Regions from separate parts of the Planococcus sp. SE5232 genome, predicted to be linked through region 2. Evidence: riboswitches for the same ligand, from Rfam matches in the RefSeq annotation. Region 2 holds a riboswitch; each other region holds the start of a gene.
The links. A riboswitch is a leader RNA that binds a small molecule or an ion and turns the genes downstream of it on or off. The one in region 2 is predicted to bind lysine.
Positions count from the first base shown of each region.

Region 1: linked by a shared signal. The riboswitch ahead of ACRC6Q_RS11040 (aspartate kinase) and the one ahead of dapA (4-hydroxy-tetrahydrodipicolinate synthase) in region 2 are both predicted to bind lysine.
Region 3: linked by a shared signal. The riboswitch ahead of ACRC6Q_RS16875 (Na+/H+ antiporter NhaC family protein) and the one ahead of dapA (4-hydroxy-tetrahydrodipicolinate synthase) in region 2 are both predicted to bind lysine.

Region 1 is NZ_JBOGCP010000002.1:445,094-451,930, reverse strand. It holds gene ACRC6Q_RS11055 (electron transfer flavoprotein subunit alpha/FixB family protein) at 1-521, shown strand, start outside; gene trxA (thioredoxin) at 678-992, shown strand; gene uvrC (excinuclease ABC subunit UvrC) at 1,047-2,843, shown strand; lysine riboswitch at 2,881-3,055, shown strand; gene ACRC6Q_RS11040 (aspartate kinase) at 3,179-4,405, shown strand; gene ACRC6Q_RS11035 (succinate dehydrogenase cytochrome b558 subunit) at 4,816-5,430, shown strand; gene sdhA (succinate dehydrogenase flavoprotein subunit) at 5,476-6,837, shown strand, end outside.
Region 2 is NZ_JBOGCP010000001.1:435,680-442,516, forward strand. It holds gene ACRC6Q_RS02045 (GGDEF domain-containing protein) at 1-739, shown strand, start outside; gene ACRC6Q_RS02050 (STAS domain-containing protein) at 861-1,700, shown strand; gene dapA (4-hydroxy-tetrahydrodipicolinate synthase) at 1,748-2,638, opposite strand; lysine riboswitch at 2,768-2,946, opposite strand; gene ACRC6Q_RS02060 (SAM-dependent methyltransferase) at 3,052-3,663, shown strand; gene ypfJ (KPN_02809 family neutral zinc metallopeptidase) at 3,723-4,568, shown strand; gene ACRC6Q_RS02070 (TraB/GumN family protein) at 4,701-5,867, shown strand; gene ACRC6Q_RS02075 (hypothetical protein) at 5,987-6,232, shown strand; gene ACRC6Q_RS02080 (efflux RND transporter permease subunit) at 6,333-6,837, shown strand, end outside.
Region 3 is NZ_JBOGCP010000005.1:193,283-200,119, forward strand. It holds gene ACRC6Q_RS16855 (DNA alkylation repair protein) at 1-241, opposite strand, end outside; gene ACRC6Q_RS16860 (DUF72 domain-containing protein) at 463-1,323, shown strand; gene ACRC6Q_RS16865 (sulfite exporter TauE/SafE family protein) at 1,323-2,150, shown strand; gene ACRC6Q_RS16870 (bifunctional metallophosphatase/5'-nucleotidase) at 2,163-3,506, shown strand; lysine riboswitch at 3,578-3,759, shown strand; gene ACRC6Q_RS16875 (Na+/H+ antiporter NhaC family protein) at 3,867-5,441, shown strand; gene ACRC6Q_RS16880 (sodium-dependent transporter) at 5,638-6,837, shown strand, end outside.

The DNA.
Region 1 (6,837 bases), on a different contig from region 2:
GCATCGTTTTCATCACCGTGCGTTCGAACAACATTGCACCGCTTGAAAGACAGGAACGTTCAGGCGATGTCAGTTCGTTGTCGGTTGATATTACAAACCTTCGCACAATCATCAAAAACGTTGTGCGCAAATCATCTGAAGGCGTCGATCTTTCGGAAGCGAAAGTCATCGTAGCCGGAGGCCGTGGAGTTAAGAGTGCTGATGGATTTGAGCCGTTGCAGGAATTGGCGAATCTTCTTGGCGGCGCTGTTGGGGCATCACGCGGAGCTTGTGACGCGGATTATTGCGATTACTCGCTTCAAATCGGTCAGACAGGCAAAGTGGTTACACCTGACCTGTATATCGCAGCTGGTATTTCTGGCGCAATCCAGCACATGGCCGGTATGTCCAACTCGAAAGTGATCGTGGCGATCAACAAAGATCCGGAAGCGAACATCTTCAAAGTAGCGGATTACGGCATTGTCGGAGACTTGTTCGAAGTCATCCCGATGCTGACAGAAGAATTCAAGAAAGTAATGTAATTTTGAATGGCGGCGGGTCCACTGGGCCAGCCGCCGTTTTCTGTTTAACGCCCTCAGTTGCCGGGTATTGGAAGAGTAGGCAAAAAAATAGCTAGTGTTTTTAGCACATGCTATACTCTGTATATAGTTTGGTTCAATCATAAGGAGGAATTATTCATGGCAATCGTACACGGAACAGATCAGAACTTTTCACAAGAAGTATCAGAAGGACTCGTTTTAGTAGATTTTTGGGCAACTTGGTGCGGACCATGTAAAATGATCGCTCCAGTGCTGGAAGAATTAGACGCTGAAATGAGCGATAAAGTTAAAATCGTAAAAGTTGATGTGGATCAAAACCAGGAAACAGCTGGAAACTACGGCATCATGTCCATTCCGACTTTGTTGTTGATGAAAGACGGAGAAACAGTTGACAAAGTGGTTGGTTTCAGACCGAAAGAAGCTTTAGCTGAATTGGTTGAAAAACACGCATAATTCTTAACCGGGTCCAGCGATGGTGCCCGGTTTTTTAATAGGGTGAGATAAAAGATGGCTAACGAATTGATTCAGCATAAATTGGCAGTATTGCCTGGTCAACCAGGCTGCTATTTGATGAAGGATCGCCAGAATACCGTCATTTATGTCGGTAAGGCGAAAGTTTTGAAAAACCGCGTGCGCTCGTATTTCACGGGCAGCCACGATGCAAAAACACAGCGTTTGGTCAATGAAATCGAGGATTTCGAATATATCGTCACTTCTTCAGATAAAGAAGCGTTGATTCTCGAATTGAATTTGATCAAAAAATATGACCCTAAATACAATATTATGCTGAAGGATGACAAAAGCTATCCGTACTTGAAAATCACGGGAGAGCGCCATCCGAAGCTGATTACAACCAGACAGGTGAAAAAAGACAAAGGAAAATACTTTGGCCCTTACCCGAATGCTTACGCGGCAGCGGAGACGAAAAAGCTGTTGGATCGTCTGTATCCATTGCGGAAATGCCATACCATGCCGGATCGGGTTTGTTTGTACTATCATTTAGGGCAATGTTTGGCTCCTTGCGTCAAGCCTGTCGAAAAGGAAACCTATCAGGAAATGATCGACGGCATCACCAGATTCCTGAACGGCGGATTCCGGGAAGTGAAGCAGCAATTGGTCGAGAAGATGTCCGAAGCTTCAGAGAACCTGGAATTTGAGCGTGCCAAGGAATACCGCGACCAAATTTCCATGATTGAAACCGTGATGGAAAAACAGAAGATGGCGATGAACGATTTCACCAATCGCGACGTCTTTGCCTATGCAGTCGATAAGGGCTGGATGTGCGTACAAGTCTTTTTTGTGCGTCAAGGCAAACTGATTGAACGCGACGTTTCGCTGTTTCCGCTCTATCGGGATCCAGAAGAAGAATTTTTGACGTTTCTGGGCCAATTTTATGAAAAGGCCAACCATGTCAAGCCGAGTGAAATTCTGTTGCCGGAAGCGGATGATCCGGAGATGTTGAAAGAATGGCTTGGAGTCCGGGTACTGGTTCCCCAGCGCGGCAAGAAAAAAGATTTGGTGGCGCTGGCTAAGAAAAATGCCGAAATTGCCATCAAAGAGAAATTCCAGCTGCTCGAGCGCCAGGAAGAACGGACAATCGGTGCCTGCGTAGACCTGGGAGAAGCAATGAACATCGAAACGCCATTACGCATCGAAGCATTCGACAACTCCCACATTCAAGGAGCCGATGCGGTATCTGCGATGATTACGTTCATCGACGGCAAGCCTTCCAAAAAGGATTACCGGAAATACAAAACACGCAATGCTTCCAAGCCCGATGATTATGCAGCAATGCGCGAAGTTATCCGCCGCCGCTATTCACGAGTCCTGAAAGACGGTCTGCCTTTGCCGGATCTGATCGTCATCGATGGAGGAAAAGGCCAGATGGAGTCGGCGCGCGAAATCCTGGAGGACGAACTCGGTTTATCGATACCGATTGCAGGACTGGCGAAAGATGCAAAGCATCAAACTTCCCAATTGCTGTATGGGTCACCTGCTGAAGTTGTGCCGCTCAAGCGGACCAGTGAAGCTTTCTATCTGATGCAGCGGATTCAAGATGAGGTCCACCGTTTTGTCATCACTTTCCACCGTCAGCTGCGCGGCAAGAATTCGATCCAGTCGGCGCTCGACGGTCTTGAAGGAGTCGGACCGAAACGCAAACAACAGCTGCTGAAGCATTTTGGATCTGTCAAGAAACTCAAAGAAGCCTCTGTCGAAGAAATCAAAGAGGCCGGAATGCCGGAAGCTCTGGCGTTGTCCATCAGTCAGCATTTTGGGGAAGACACATTGCCAAGCGAATCTTAACGTGTTATCGTAATAGAATAATTGAATCACTTGGAAAAGTGATGATAGAGGCGCGAACGTCAATAGTAAGCATTCGGAGATTTGCAGAATCTGAGATGAATGGTGAAAGGGGCGGTCGCCGAAGTGTGCGTGTTACTGCTGTTGCGCATGCTGGTTCTGCATTTAAGAAATGCAGAGCTGTCAGAGTCAATCTCTGGAGGGCTATCTCACATGGACGTTTTTCGTACATGATGAAAGAGGTAGTTTGCCGTGGTTGCGGTGAACTGCCTTTTTTTGTGGCCGGCTTTGCTGCCGGTCATAGTGAGGGCCACATACTAAATGTGGGAGTGGATGAAATGGAAACAATCGTCATGAAATTTGGAGGGACGTCTGTCGCAACTCCGGAAAAGATCATCGGAGTGGCTGAACGGGCCATCCGTGAAAAAGAAAAAGGCAAACGGGTTGTCATTGTCGTTTCGGCTATGGGCAAGACGACCGATACGCTGCTCGGGCTGGCCGGGGAAATTTCTTCTGAACCGCCAAAGCGGGAAATGGACATGCTGCTGGCCACTGGTGAGCAGATCACCATTTCGCTCTTGGCGATGGCCTTCAAAAAGCTGGGTCATGAAGCCTTATCTTTTACCGGTTGGCAGGCGGGAATCGAAACAGAATCCGTGCCCCGCAATGCACGCATTGAACAAATCCATACAGAGCGTCTTGAACGTGTATTGGAAAATGGCTATTTTTGTGTGGTGGCCGGTTTTCAAGGAGTCGATAAAATCGGCAATATCACCACGCTCGGCCGAGGTGGATCTGATACGACGGCTGTTGCACTGGCCGCAGCTTTAAAAGCGGAGAAATGCGAAATTTATACAGATGTCAACGGTGTCTATACATCGGATCCGCGGTTTGTCACAGGTGCACGCAAGCTGGAACAGATTTCCTATGACGAAATGCTGGAGCTCGCCAATTTGGGGGCAGGGGTCCTGCATCCACGCGCCGTCGAGTTCGCAAAAAACAATCATGTACCATTATCCGTCAGAGCAAGTTATTCAAATGAGCCTGGCACAATCATACAAGAGGTGATCACTGTGGAGAAAAACTTAATCGTCAGAGGTGTTGCATTTGAACCCGGAATCGCGCGTGTGACCGTCACTTATAAAAAACCATTCAACGGTTCCCTAGCCAATATATTTACAAAACTTGCTGAAAATCAGATTGATGTGGACATCATCGTCCAAAGCATCAGTGATGAATTTCCGCCATCGGTTTCATTTTCCATCTCTCAGGAAAGCCTGGAAGAAACGCGCCGTGTCCTCACAGACGCAAAAGATGAAATCGGCTTCCTGTCGCTGAACGTCGAGGTCGGTTTGTCGAAAGTGTCGATTGTGGGATCGGGAATGGTATCCAATCCGGGCGTAGCTGCACGGATGTTCGATATTTTAAGAAGCCAGGAGATTCCAGTGAAAATGGTCAGCACCTCCGAAATCAAAATTTCAGTAGTGGTGCCGGAATCAGATATGAGAAAATCGGCGAATGCTTTACATGATGCCTATGGTCTGTCTGAAGTCCAGTCTTCTTAATGCACAGCTCTTCAAGTAAAAAGGCAACATCCGCCAAATAATAATAGTAAGTGATAAAATTCACAATTTGTTCAAATTCTCAATAGCAATAGTGCAATAATGCTGTTATCACTACAATACGATGAATTAGGGTCAAAAAGCGATTCTCAATTAGAGAATCGCTTTTTGTCAGAATTCTATTAAAACGGTTACATTCCAAGCTGTTTTATTGCAGATAGGGCGTAATTCATCAATAAAATACTTAGTAACTATCTGTTCAAAAGAGTTTCGGTGCCTTGACGCTCCTAAAGGGGGAGAGTACAATAAATATGTCATATTAATGTATCATGATGGTGTGCGGCTTCAGGTGCTTTCGTAATATATCGTTAGCTTTGAAAGTTGCCAATCAATGTTTTGAGGGGGGTAAAATTTTGGATAACAATCGTGAATTTTTAATGCGCAGGCTGCACTCATTGTTGGGGATCATTCCTATCGGTTTATTCTTAACGCAGCACTTAATCGTCAACCATTTTGCTACACAAGGGGTAGAGGCATTCAATAATGCATCTCACTTCATGGCAAATCTTCCATTCGTTATTTTCCTGGAGATATTTGTCATTTATTTACCGCTCATGTATCACGCATTCTACGGTCTATACATAGCGTTTACTTCGAAGAACAATCCTGGGCATTATAGCTATATGCGCAACATTTTGTTTGTCGCACAACGTTATACAGGGGTCTTCCTGGTAGTCTTCATCGCTTGGCACGTCTTTGAAACAAGATTCCAAGTCGCGATCGGAGCAGCAGCAGAAGCTGATTTCAATATGATGGAAAACATTTTAAGCAATCCATTCATGTTGGCCTTCTACATCGTCGGTGTGTTGGCAGCAGTTTTCCATTTCTCGAACGGAATTTGGTCATTCCTTGTTACATGGGGAATTACACAGTCCGAAGCATCACAGCGAAACGCAACTTATTTCACGCTTCTAGTATTTATTGTATTATCGATCATTGGTATCAGAGCATTGTTTGCATTCGTTTAAGAATGTTTCAATCATTGGTGAACTAAAAGAGGAGTGAATACTAACATGGCGAAGGGCAAAATTTCTATCGTCGGTGGTGGCCTTGCCGGCTTGATGGCAGCAATTAAAGTTGCAGAGGCAGGTTCTCCCGTCGATTTATTTTCAATCGTTCCCGTTAAACGGTCCCACTCAGTATGTGCACAAGGCGGGATCAACGGAGCGGTCAATACAAAAGGTGAAGGGGATTCCCCGGATATTCACTTTGATGATACTGTTTACGGAGGCGACTTCCTTGCGAATCAGCGTCCCGTAAAAGCAATGGCGGATGCAGCACCCGGAATTATCCGCATGTTCGACCGTATGGGCGTAATGTTCAACCGTACACCGGAAGGCCTTTTGGATTTCCGTCGTTTCGGTGGAACGATGTACCATAGAACAGCATTTGCCGGCGCTACAACTGGGCAGCAATTGTTGTATGCATTGGACGAGCAGGTTCGCCGCTATGAAGTGAGCGGACTGATCACTAAATATGAAGGCTGGGAATTCCTTGGTCTTGTTCTTGATGAGCAGGGCGTCGGTAAAGGAATCACGGCTCAAAATATGACGACCATGGAAATTAATTCGTTCCGTGCGGATGCTGTCATCATGGCAACCGGTGGACCGGGAATCATTTTCGGGAAATCGACGAACTCCGTCATCAACACAGGTTCAGCGGCTTCCATCGTCTATCAACAAGGGGCATACTACGCAAACGGCGAATTTATCCAAATTCACCCGACAGCGATTCCGGGAGACGATAAACTGCGCTTAATGTCAGAATCGGCTCGTGGGGAAGGCGGACGTATTTGGACTTACAAAGACGGCAAGCCTTGGTATTTCCTTGAAGAAAAATATCCGGCATACGGAAACCTGGTTCCACGTGATATCGCAACACGTGAAATCTTCGATGTCTGCGTTAACCAGAAGCTCGGCATTAACGGCGAGAACATGGTTTACTTGGATCTTTCACACAAAGATCCAAAAGAGCTGGACATCAAATTAGGTGGAATCATCGAGATCTACGAGAAATTCACAGGTGATGACCCTCGTAAAGTACCGATGAAAATCTTCCCGGCTGTCCATTATTCAATGGGTGGATTATGGGTCGATGACCACCAAATGACAAGCATCCCTGGCGTTTTGGCAGCGGGTGAATGTGATTACTCTCAGCACGGTGGTAACCGTCTGGGCGCGAACTCATTGCTTTCAGCGATTTACGGCGGTATGGTCGCAGGACCGAACGCTCTTGAATATGTTAAAGGCCTTGAAGTATTGGCAGAAGACCTTCCTTCAGCTATTTTCGACAAAGCTGAAGCAGAAGAGCAACGCAAATGGGAAGAAATTCTGGCATTGGACGGCACAGAAAACGCTTACGTTCTTCACAAAGAA
Region 2 (6,837 bases):
TGAAATGTTTTTGACCTTGAAAAGTGACGAGGGTCCAATGCCTGTGCTGATGAATACGGCAGAACGAGACGGATTTTATGAATGTGCTTTGATTCAGATGAGCGTCCGAGGAGAATATGAAAAAGAGTTGCTGCTGGCCAAACGCAATGCAGAACAAATCAACCGGGAAACAGCAGAAGCTTATGAAAAACTGCAGGCCTTACTGGCTGAAGTGGAATGCAAACAGCAGGAGCTGATGGATCTTAACCGGAAACTGCAGCAGTTGGCTACGACAGATCAGCTGACAGGCTTGAAAAACCGCCGCTACTTGGAAGAAAGGCTCGCTGAGTTTTTAGCGCAGGCGGAAAATGGCAGAAAAGTGGCTGTCCTGATTTTGGACATCGATCATTTTAAGCAAGTCAACGATACATATGGACACCCGATGGGGGATGCCGTGCTGCAGGAATTAGCCTGGCGCTTGGAAACGGAAGTAGGACCTGAAGGGATTGTAACGCGTCTCGGTGGTGAAGAGTTCGTGGTGGTCATGCCGGATGCCGGAATAGAGGAAAGCCTTAAACTCGGCAATACTTTATGCAATCTTATGGAAACAGCTGATTGGCAGCACGTGCCGGTCACGGTCAGCATCGGTGCCGCAGCTTATGCAGCTGGAGATGGAGTGGATAGCCTGTTGGCGCGGGCTGATGGATTTCTCTATAAAGCCAAGGCCAATGGGAGAAACTGTGTGTTTGGAATCGAATAAAAGCTGAGCTAATCATCCGTTTTTAAAACGGGTGGTTTTTTATGCGGAAAACTCCTTACAATCACCGGCTCAAGAGCTATAATAATGGCATATGAAAATATCTTCACCTTTGGGGGTAATGATGGAAAATAAGAATCGATTGCTTGGTGAACGGGTGTCAGCGGATAAAGAATTGATCGCTCAGTTGATTCATGAAGAAGCGGTCCGGGATGTTCCCATGGAGCAGCTTGAAATGAACAAAGCTTTTATCGACATTGTCAATAAGACTCGAATCGATTTTGTGGAACTTATCGGAAAGTCGATCAGCAATAGTTGTGATGTACAAAAAGTCTACGCGGATATTCAAGAATGGGGAGAAAAGACAGGGAACTTTTTTCTTGAAACGGGAAGGTCGCTTGAAGAAGCGCTCGCAGAAACATCACTTTACCGCAAACATATCGGAACAATCATTAAAACGGAAGCGGTTCGAAAAGACATGGAACTTCAGCTTCTTTTTAATGTCATGGAATTTTTCCATTCTCTACTGGATCATGCAGCTTATTCGTATACCCAAGCCTACACGGCCTCTTATCAGCGGAAATTGAAATTGGCAAGAAAAGAATTTCTCGAACTTTCCGCACCGGTCGTCCCTGTCAGTGACCAGATCGCGATTTTACCGTTAGTGGGAAGCATTGAAATTGACCGGGCGCGCTATATACTGGAACAGACTTTGCTTGCCGCAAATGAACTGAAAATCAAAGTGCTGATTGTGGACCTCTCGGGAGTGGTGAGAGTGGATTCGATGGTAGCCGAGCAGATCATCAAAATCATCCGATCGCTGAAGCTTGTCGGGGTACGCTCGGTTCTGACCGGCATCCGTCCGGAAATTGCCCGGACACTCACGGAAATCGGAGTCGATTTGAAGGACTTGGAGATCGGCGGCAGTTTGAAGCGCGTGCTTCATCAGATGAAAATTAATTGACCCTAAAAAAACGCTGAAGCCTTTAGGCTCCAGCGTTTTTTTAGTAGTCAGTTAGTTACAGCTTCAGAATGCAGGTCAGGCAATGACTTGCGTAAAGTGACAGTTTCTTCTTCGGTCAATGGAATCATCGGCAAGCGTACACCGCCAACATCCACCCCCTTCATGTTAAGTGCCGCTTTGACCGGAGATGGATTAGGTGCAGCGAACAATGCTTTCATCGTCGGCACCAGTCTGCGGTGGATAGCAGCAGCAGTGCTCACATCGCCTGTTTTGAAGCTGGTGATCATGTCCTGCATATCGTTGCCGATGATATGCGCGGAAACTGAGACGATGCCAGTACCGCCAATTGACAGCAGCGGCAAGGTCAGGCTGTCGTCGCCGCTGTATACAGAAAATGTAGCCGGTGTTTTTTCGATGATCTCTGCAGCAGCGTCCAAGTCTCCACTCGCTTCTTTGACAGAAACGATATTGTCGATCTTGGACAGGCGAATGATCGTTTCTGGAGACATATTGACCACACTGCGCCCTGGGATGTTGTACAGCATGACCGGCAGGCTTGTAGACTGGGCGATCGCTTGGAAATGCTGGAACATGCCTTCCTGTGAAGGCTTGTTATAATAAGGCGTGACCAGCATGATCCCATCAACGCCTGTTTCTTCAGCCTGTTTCGTCAAGGAGATGGAAGCTCGTGTATTGTTGGAACCGGTTCCTGCAATTACCGGAATCCGTCCGGCGACTGTGTTGACGGTAAACTCAAATAACTCCACTTTTTCCTCTGTCGATAAAGTTGGGGATTCCCCTGTTGTTCCTGCGACGACAAGGCCGTCTGAACCGTTTGCGATCAAATGCTCTATCAGTTTTTGTGTTGCCGGAAAATCGATTTCTCCATGTTGGTCGAACGGCGTCACCATTGCTGTAATTACTTGGCCGAAATTCATAATGAACACACCCTTTTCTAATTTTTGTCGAAACTTAGAGGTGAGGGGCCAGTCAGGAATAAACAAAAAAAGCAGCAACGAGGGGGTCCCGTTGCTGCAGTAGAAACAATGTTTAACATTCGTTCCTGTGCATCAGATAGCCCTCCATATAGTTTCCTATATGACAGTCCTGCATTTATTGAATGCAGACCCAGCGCACGGAAAAATGAGATTTCCGCCACTTCGGCAAATCCCCCTTTCGGCAAACGTCAATGGATCTCATCATCCTCGTTTTGCGTACTGATGGTTTTTGCGCCTCTATCCTACTCCATAAAAGCTGGAGCAAGAAATATTTAATTAGCTGTACTATAACAAATTTTCTTGTCAATTGCAAGACGAAAAACGTAAAATCTTATGAAAAAGGAGGGGTTCGGATGAACGAACAGCTACATGACCGCCGGCTGAATATTGCCACTGCAGGAAATCAGCAGGGTTTCACGGATTCCCTGCACCATAACCGATATGAACCAACTCCTTATGAGCTTCTGGACAGGCTGTTCGATAAGTACAGCTTGTCTTCTGGAGACCGGCTGGTGGATGTTGGGTCTGGAAAAGGGCGGCTGAATTTTTATGCCCATCATCTATTTGGTGTGGAAAGTGCGGGCATTGAGATGAATCCGGAATTCTACGCCGAAGCTTTGGAAAACAAAAAGAACTATGCAAAAAAACATAAAAGCGCTGAGCAGAGCATTGCCTTCTATAATTGCCTGGCACAGGATTATCCAATCGATGCGCGGGACAATAAATTTTATTTCTTCAATCCATTCTCAGTGCAGGTATTCATCAGTTTTATTAATAAGGTTTTGCGCTCTGTCGAAACAAATCCGCGGATGGTGGAACTGTTTTTGTTTTTTCCTCCACAGGAATACAGTGATTTCCTGGAAAACAGTACGGCCTTTGAGTTAGTGGCGGAAATTCAGCTGCTCGGTTTCCATAAAGAGCCACGCGAACGTTTTTTAATATACCGGCTGCCACATATGGATTAGAAGACAAGCGATAATGGGTATGCTTTAACTAAAAACAAATTTGAAGCGGGGGACCCTATATGGAATGGAAAGGCAGAAAAGCCAGCAGAAATGTTGAAGACCGAAGAGGGAAAGGCGGCGCCATGGTTGCAGGAGGAGGCATCGGCGGCATCTTGATTGTCCTGCTGGTGGCGTTTTTGGGCGGCGACCCGGGCGTTATCCTGGATCAATTAGGCGGATCGGCCGGAACAACTTCAAACGAGCCGTATGTAGCGACGCAGGAAGAAGAGGAGTTGGTTGAATTCGTATCGGTCGTTTTGGCCGATACCGAAGAGGTTTGGACAGAAGTATTTGCAGAAGAAGGCATGGAGTACGTTGAACCGACCCTTGTTCTGTATACCGGAAGCGTCGAGTCAGCCTGCGGAACGGCAGGTGCCGCCGTCGGTCCGTTCTATTGTCCCGGCGACTACAAGCTATACATCGATTTGAGCTTCTACAATGAATTGCAGAATCAGTTTCAGGCCCCCGGTGATTTTGCCATGGCTTATGTAGTGGCGCATGAAGTAGGGCACCATGTCCAAAATCTGCTTGGCGTCATGGAAGAAGTGCAGCCTCTCCGCAACCAGTTAAGTGAAGAAGAATACAATAAAATACAGGTTCGCCTGGAGCTGCAGGCGGATTATCTATCCGGTGTCTGGGCACATCACGCCCAGGGAATGGGTTATTTAGAGGAAGGCGATCTGGAGGAAGCGTTGACAGCGGCAAGCGCGGTAGGGGATGACACAATCCAACAGCGCTCCCGTGGCTACGTAGTCCCGGAAAGTTTTACCCATGGCAGTTCCGAGCAACGTCAGCGCTGGTTCTATAAAGGCTTTCAGGCGGGAAATCTCAAAGAAGGCGATACCTTCAATGCAACTGACTTGTGATTCCGAAGCGCTTTTTGGCAGAAATCCAAGGGTGCGGCATTGATATTTTCGCTGTAGTGATTCATTATAAAGAATAGACAGTCTTTTCATCTATAATTGAAAAGAAATTCAGTTCTATAAAGGAAGTACAACATGACGCAAGATAATATTACACGCATAGAATACGGCGATAAAGAATTGATCTTGATCGGTACGGCACACGTTTCCAAGCTCAGTGCGGAACAGGTGAAAGAGGTCATTGAAGCTGAGCAGCCCGATTCAGTGTGCATCGAATTGGATGCACAGCGCTATGAATCGGTCACACAAGGCAGTAAGTGGAAAGAAACGGACATTTTTAAAGTCATCAAAGACAAGAAAGCCAGTCTTTTGCTGATGAACCTGGCGATTTCCTCGTTTCAGAATCGGCTGGCAGATCAGTTCGGCATCAAGCCTGGCCAGGAAATGATCCAAGGAATTGCGTCAGCCAAAGAAACAGGCGCGGAATTGGTGCTGGCTGACCGCAATATTCAGGTCACGTTTTCACGCATCTGGGGAAATATCGGCTTTATGGGGAAAGCACAGCTCTTGACTTCGGTCTTCTTCAGCATTTTCAGCAAAGAGACGATTTCGGAAGAGGATCTGGAAAAGATGAAGTCCCAGGATACGTTGAATGCTGTCATGGATGATTTCACCCAGTCCTTCCCTAAATTGAAAGAACCGCTGATCGATGAACGGGATCAGTACTTGGCACAGAAAATCAAAGAAGCACCGGGCAAAAAAGTTGTCGCAGTCCTCGGTGCTGCCCATATTCCGGGGATTATCAAGGAAGTCCACAACGAACATGATTTGGCGGAATTATCAAAAGTTCCACCGAAATCGAAGTGGCCGAAAATCATCGGCTGGGCCATTCCATTGGCTCTTGTCGCCATGATCGCCATTACATTCATGAACAATCCCGCAGCTGGGATTGATCAGACCGTCAGCTGGATTTTATGGACAGCTTGTCTCGGAGCTATTGGAGCCGCTGCAGCATTCGGCCATCCGTTGGCCATACTGACCGCTTTTGTAGGCGGACCGATCGGCGCCTTGCATCCGCTTTTGGCCGCAGGCTGGTTTTCCGGACTTGCGCAAGCCTATATCCGTCGGCCGAATGTCGGAGATTTCCAGACATTGTCGAAAGACGTTTTTACGCTCAAAGGATTTTGGGACAATAAAGTAACGCGTGTCCTGCTGGTCGTCGTGTTGACCAATATTGGTACTGCGGCCGGTAATGTCATCGGCGGTATAGATGTCATCCGCTTGTTTTTCCAGAATCTATAATCGATTTTTCAACCGGACAGCTGAATTTGCTGTCCGGTTTTTTTTTACTGGATGATGTTTATTTTTCAAAAAGGGGTATAGATTAAATAGAAGATTGACGAATGGGGAGGCGCGAAAAGGTGGGCTTCTTTTTAGTTGGGATTGTCTTATGGTCGCTTGTCATTGGTGGAATTGTCTTGGCAATTGTCGGTCTTTGGAGGAAGTCATGGCAAGCACTTGCCTGGAGCGGAATCGCTTTGCTGCCACCGATGCTGCTCATTTTTATGGGTGGAGAAGGAATTTGGTTCCGACTGTGTATTCTGTTGCCGTTGGTGTTGTTTATTGCCGCTTTTCTAATGAAACAGCAAAAAATGCAGAGCTTGTAGAACCGGATGGAAATTTCATCCGGTTTTTCTGTGCATTATACTAGCATTTTCAAAATCACAGTTATACAATTGTTATACAAAAAGTAGAGGGGCAAAGCTGATGAATTACATATTAGAGCGCAGCAAATTATTTATTTTCCTGATTCTAATCCTTTCAATAATAGGAGCTTACACGTTCCTGACCTTGCCTCAACGTGAAATTCCGGAAACACCGTCGAGCCTGGTACTGGTTTCGACGATTTTGCCGGGAGCGGGGCCGGAAGAAGTGGAGACATCCATCACCAACCCGTTGGAGCGTGAAATCCAGAAAGTGGATGGCATTTCATCCATGCAGTCCATATCATCCAATTCGGCATCCATCATCACCCTGGAACTTGAGGACGGTGAAAATCCGGATGAACTGATCAACAGCATCCAGCAGCAGACGGGAAGTGCGGCTTCGGGATTTCCCGATACAGCGCAGGAACCCACAGTTGAAAAGCTGGATCTGACTTTCCCATTGGTCTCCTACATGTTCTATGGAGATGAAGAAGAGCTGGTCACTATGGCTAATGCGTTATCCGATTTGTCAGATCAAGTGGAAGCCGTTTCGGGTGTTGCGGGAA
Region 3 (6,837 bases), on a different contig from region 2:
CATACTGGTATTCGCGTTCCGGCAACCCGTAAATCTTCCACACTTCTTCTGCAATACATTCCGGTTCCGGAAGTTCATACTCCGAAAAAAACTCTTTCAGCAATGCTTTCCGCAAAGGCGTTTTAATACCAAGAAAGTCAAATTGATTTCTCATATAGGCGGCCATCGGAATAGCCAATTCTTCGTTTCGATGAGCTTCAAATTTCTGGATGAGTGCTTTGTGATCCCATGTTTTCTTCATTGTCGTTTCATCTCCTCTTCTTTTTAAAAAGTGCAGTACAGCCTAAAGTACACTATGAAGGAGCAATTGTCTTTTTTTCTAACCAAAGCGGTTTAGTATACATGCTTTATTACTGTTTCCTGAATAATGATGTCATTTCTGCTAAAGGAAATCTCTTAAAAAAAGACGTTCCTTTTTTTCTATGCTATCATAAAATAATAAAGAAAAATGGAGGCGGGACAATGATTTATGTAGGTTTGACGGGTTGGGGAGACCATCCGGATGTCTATAGCCCAGGCTCAAAGAAAACGGAAAAATTAATTGATTACAGTGCTCATTTTCCAATCGTCGAATTGGATTCTTCTTTTTATGCGGTTCAACCTGAACGGAATATCCGCAAGTGGATCGAGGAGACACCGGAACAGTTTCAGTTTATAGTAAAAGCCTACCAAGGGATGACAGGCCACCAGCGCGGAGAAAACCCCTTTGAAACGCGTGACGAAATGTTTGAAGCGTTCAGTAAATCGATACAACCATTGAAGAAAGCTGGTAAGCTCGGGATGGTACTGCTTCAGTTTCCGCCTTGGTTTGATTGCCAAAAGGACAATGTCGACCAGCTCCGGGAAATTACCGGGCGCCTGGAGGAATTTGATCTGGCGATCGAGTTTCGCCATCAGTCCTGGTACGCCAATGGCATGAGCGAAAAAACGCTGGATTTTCTGCGGGACAATAATCTGATCCATTCGGTCTGTGACGAGCCGCAAGCAGGAGACGGCTCTGTTCCGCTGGTTCCGATCTCGTCAAGAAAAGATAAGGTATTGCTGCGTATACATGGCCGCAATGTCCATGGCTGGCTGAATCCGGGGCATGGACAGAAGTGGCGGGAAGTCCGTTATCTCTATGATTACAATAAAGAAGAACTTGAGGAAATCAGCCGAGCGGTAAAAGCATTGGCTGACACGACTGAAAATGTCTATGTAATCTTCAATAATAATTCTGGAGGGCATGCAGCAGGCGATGCCAAAGAGTTCCAGAAAATGAATGAACTTTCGTTTGATGGGCTTTCGCCGAAGCAGATGGATCTATTTGAAGGAGGATTTTGATGGTTTTTTTGATCATGGCGCTTGTTGGAGTGATTTCCGGCATCGTTGGCGCTTTGATAGGTCTTGGTGGAGGCGTTATACTGGTACCGGCTTTACTGTTTCTGGGCACCAGCTTTGCATTTTTTCCAGAGCTTTCACCTCAGAAAATTGTCGGCTTGTCCGTCATCATGATGATTTTTACTGGCCTTTCTTCTACATTAGCTTATATGAAAGTCCGGACGGTCGATTATAAAAGTGGACTTATTTTCTTTGCAGGCAGTGCACCGGGCACAGTGATTGGTGCTTTCGTCAATAAAAACCTGGATTTGCCTTCATTTAATCTGTATTTTGGTATTCTTTTAGTATTGCTGTCCCTGCTCTTGCTTATGCGTGATCGCCTCAAGGCTGTTCACTGGTTTGTTGACAATGGGCGTAAGACAACATTCACCGATAAACAAAATGAACAGTTCATTTACGGTTATCCCATCTGGTTTGCCTTGCTGCTGACCTTTTTTGTGGGATTCGCTTCAGGATTGTTCGGGATCGGCGGCGGATCGATTATTGTACCTGCCATGATTCTCTTGTTTCTCTTTCCGCCGCACGTGGCGATCGGCACTTCCATGTTTATGGTCTTTTTATCAGCCATTGTCAATTCTGCAACGCATATTTCACTGGGGCATGTGCCGTGGGTCTATACGCTTGCCGTTGTTCCCGGCGCGTATATCGGTGCAAAAATAGGGGCCAAATTAAACAAACGCCTCAATTCGGAAATGCTGGTGACGATTTTGCGCCTGGTATTGCTGGTACTGGGATTGCGATCGATTTACGAAGGAATATTCAGTTCTTAAAGAGGTGTTTTCATGAGCGAAACTATTCATATTTACCATACGAATGATCTGCATAGCCATTTTACAAATTGGCCGCGCATCAAGTCTTTTTTAGCTGAGCGGAAAAGGTGGCACGAAGAAGAAGGGGACGTCTGCCTGATTTTGGATATCGGAGACCATGTCGACCGATCGCATCCTTATACGGAAGGCACATCTGGGAAAGGCAATGTGCTGCTATTGAACGAAGCGGAATATGATGCCGTTACGATCGGCAATAATGAAGGCATCACGCTGTCTAAAGAAGAACTGAACGACTTGTATGTCCAGGCTGATTTTGAAGTGGTGGTATCGAATCTATTCGATTTTCAAGGCAACCGGCCGGATTGGGCAAAGCCTTCCCATATTATTCGTACGATGAATGGAACACGCATCGGACTGGTCGGGGCGACTGCAGAGTTTACTCCATTCTACCGCAAATTGGGCTGGCAGATAACAGACGCTAAAGAGTCGATCATCCAGGCAGTGAAAGAGATTGAAGGACAGGCTGATCTGATTATCTGTCTTTCGCACCTTGGCATCAAAGAAGATGAATTGTTGGCAGAGCTTTGTCCACAGATCAACATCATCCTGGGAGCCCATACGCACCACGTTTTCCATGAAGGAAAATGGCTGGGAGATACACTGCTAGGGGCTGCAGGGAAATTCGGCTTTTATATTGGCCAGATTACTGTAGATGAGAAGTTCGGTAAATCCTCAGCGCAGCTGATTGAGACTTCCGGATTGCGTGAAGTGGAAAAAGGCTTCGATGATTATTTGGTAGAGCAAGGGAAAAACCAGATGGATGAGCTGGTTTTTCAAAGTACAAAAATTTTGAAAGCTGAGTGGTTTAAGGATTCCGAACTTGGCGCTTTATTCGGAAAAGCGCTGATCGAGTTTGCCGGAGCGGATTGTGCTTTGTTCAATGCAGGGATCTTTATGGAAGACATGCCGGAAGGCGCCCTGACACGCTACGATTTCCACAAAATGCTGCCGCATCCTATCAACCCCTGCCTTGTCGAGTTAAGTGGAGCGGAATTGAAAGAGATTTACCTGCAATCCCTGAATTCGGAATGGCCGCAGCTCGAATTGAAAGGAATGGGTTTCCGGGGTGTAGTATTCGGCAAAATGATTCATATGAATATGGAGATCATCGACCACCGATTTTACATCAATGGACAAGTGGCGGTGCACGATCAAATTTATCGCTTGATCACGTTGGACATGCTGACGTTCGGCTATTTCTTCCCAAGCTTGAAAAGAGCTGCGAAAACGTATTTCATGCCCGAGTTTCTGAGGGATGTCTTCAGTCAGTATTTTCATAGCAAAGCCTTGAAGTAGAGAGAATGTTCAGAGTATATCCGCATTTGATTTTGTTTTAATTTTGAGCTATGCTAACAAAGAACTATATATTGGTGGGTAGAGGCTGCAGAACTGATCAGTAGGATGCGCGAGTTTGACCGCGTGGAACGCATCTGAAAGGGAGTTTTGCCGAAATTCATTTTCCGAGGTCTAAGGAAATGGATTGGGGTCATTCTGAACAAGAATGTCACTGTCATTTAAGCGCAAGCTAAAATGGAGAGCTACAGGGTTGTTTGATGTTTACCGCACAGACGAATTGTAGAAGGCTGACTTATCCAACTGGAGAGGTCGGCCTTTTTTTTCTCATTTTTCACCCATCAAAAACAAGGAGGAAGATTCATGGAGAATACGATTTTTTCGATTTTGCCGCCGATCATCGCCATCGTAATGGTGTTGCTGACTCGCCGCGTATTGTTGTCGCTCGGTACGGGGATTGTTGCAGCAGCGGTGATTCTGACATGGTTTGCGCCAATTGCAGCCTTGCAGGAGCTTGTCACATCATTCGCGATCATTTTTTGGGACGGAGGCTTTAACGCCTACAATGTCTTTATCATTCTTTTTCTGTTATTGCTGGGCATCATTACAGCATTCGTCAGCCTGTCGGGAGGAAGCCATGCTTTTGCTGAATGGGCTTCGACACGCATTAAGTCCCGCAGAGGAGCAAAAGTTCTGACAGTGGTTTTGGGCATGGTCATCTTCATCGATGACTATTTCAATGCACTCGCAGTCGGGCAAGTAGCGCGTCCGATTACGGACCGTTACAAAGTATCACGTGCGAAACTTGCATACTTCATCGATTCGACTGCTGCACCGGTCTGCGTGGTTTCTCCAGTATCAAGCTGGGGTGCTGCCATCATCGGCATCATTGCAACCATCTTAGCCGGCCAGACCTTCGTGGAATATTCCGCGCTGGAAGCTTTTCTTTGGATGGCACCGATGAACTTCTATGTTGTCGCTTCATTGGCCATCGTCTTCTTTGTCGCCATACGTGATGTCGATTTTGGAGAGATGAAGAAACACGAAGTGTTGGCAATTACCAAAGGGCAGCTTTTTGATCCTGAAAAAACGATCCCCGGTGAAATGAAAGAAGATTTCCCGTCGCATAATCATGGTCATATGAGAGACTTATTGCTTCCGATCCTGTTGTTGATTGTCGGGACTGTAGGTGCGATGGTTTGGACTGGCTATCAGAATGCCGGACAAGTGTTCGATATCTGGCTGATTTTCGAAAATACCGATGTACCTGCTTCTTTATTGGCCGGAGGGATATTAGGGGCACTGACTTCGATTATTCTTTATGCGATGCAAATCAAGAGCAATAAAAAAGCTAATGCCGGTTGGATCGGCAAAGGCATTTGGGCAGGCATCAAATCAATGATGGGCGCGGTGCTGATTTTGATATTTGCCTGGTCGCTGACTTCTTTGATCGGATCGCTCGAAACGGGTACGTATTTGGCTGGTGTGGTTTCTGAAGGTAACGTTCCTACAGCCATTCTGCCTGTGCTATTATTTGTCTTAGCTGGTGTTATGGCGTTCTCTACAGGAACATCATGGGGATCATTCGGTATCCTTTTACCGATTGCCGGAACCATCATGATCGAAGCCGAACCATCATTGCTGTTGCCGGCATTATCAGCTGTTCTAGCCGGTGCTGTCTTTGGAGATCATTGTTCACCGATTTCCGATACGACGATCCTTTCATCAACTGGAGCCGGGAGCAATCATATGGATCACGTGTTGACACAGATCCCTTATGCTTTAACGGCTGCTGGGATTGCTTCCATAGGGTATATAGTCATAGGTTTCACGGGTTCCTTGCTGATTTCTTTAGGTGTGGTCTTAGTGGTACTCGCAGTGCTGTTCCTCGTCTGGTCACAACGGACAACTATTATTGAAAAACAACAAAATGCATAAAGAAAACAAGGCAGAGAAGCTAATTCTCTGCTTTTTTACTTTCGTCGCAATAGTTTTTTTGAAATATATCGCGAATTCATCTTTACTTTGAGGGTGCCGCTCGGTATACTATTTTTAGATTAACTAATAATCTGAAAACATTCAAAATTCCTATTTTTATGTAAATAAAATGGGAAAAAACAAAGGGGGAAGAGAGATGGAACGTTCGCAATGGGGTACACGTGCCGGCTTTATTATGGCTGCCGTTGGCTCTGCAGTAGGTTTAGGGAACATTTGGCGTTTTCCATATGTTGCGTATGAAAATGGCGGGGGTGCATTTTTCATACCGTATCTTTTTGCATTATTGACTGCAGGGATACCGATACTAATACTTGAATTTACCATTGGCCATAAGTACCGTGGCTCAGCACCGTTATCATTCTTCAGAATGGGCGGAAAGAAATTGGAATGGCTTGGATGGTGGGCCGTTTTCGTGTCCTTTGTCATATCTGTATACTATGCCGTCATTATCGCCTGGGCAATGCGCTATACTATATTCTCATTCAACCAGGCATGGGGTACAGATACACAGGACTTCTTGTTCAATGAATTTCTGCAGCTGACAGTTCAACCAGGACAAACTGGTGGAATTGTGTGGGGTGTATTTATTCCTTTAGCTCTGGTATGGATCATTACATTAGGAATCCTGCTTGCTGGAGTCAAAAAAGGTATCGAAATGGCTAACCGCATTTTCATACCGACCTTACTGATCATTTTCTTCGCAGTAGTGGTTCGGGCTGTTACATTAGATGGAGCTTTAGTAGGATTGGAAGCGTTCTTCCAGCCGAATTTCGAAGCTATAATGGATCCAACGGTTTGGGTGGCAGCCTATGGGCATATTTTCTTCAGTTTGTCTGTAGCATTTGCCATCATGATCACGTACTCCAGTTATCTGCCTAAAAAGTCGGATATCACGAACAACGCATTCATCACCGGATTTGCCAACTCGAGTTTTGAGCTGCTTGCCGGTATCGGTATTTTTGCCGCTCTTGGTTTTATGGCCTCTCAACAGGGAGTGGCGGTCGGTGACGTTGCTACAGCTGGTGTAGGACTAGCATTTGTGGTTTTCCCACAGATCATCAATGAGTTTCCCGGCTTTAACGGCTTGTTCGGATTCTTGTTCTTCTTGTCTTTAACGCTGGCCGGATTGACATCACTGATTTCAATTACGGAAACCTATGTTGCTGGATTCTCTGAAAAGTTTGGTATTTCCCGTAAAAAGGCAGTGCTTTTCGGAGGCGGTCTAGCGGCTTTGATTTCCATCCTATTTGCTACACAGGGTGGTTTGTACTTCTTGGATCTTGCGGATTACTTCATCAACCAATTCGGTGTTGCCGCAATCGGTCTTGTGGAAGTT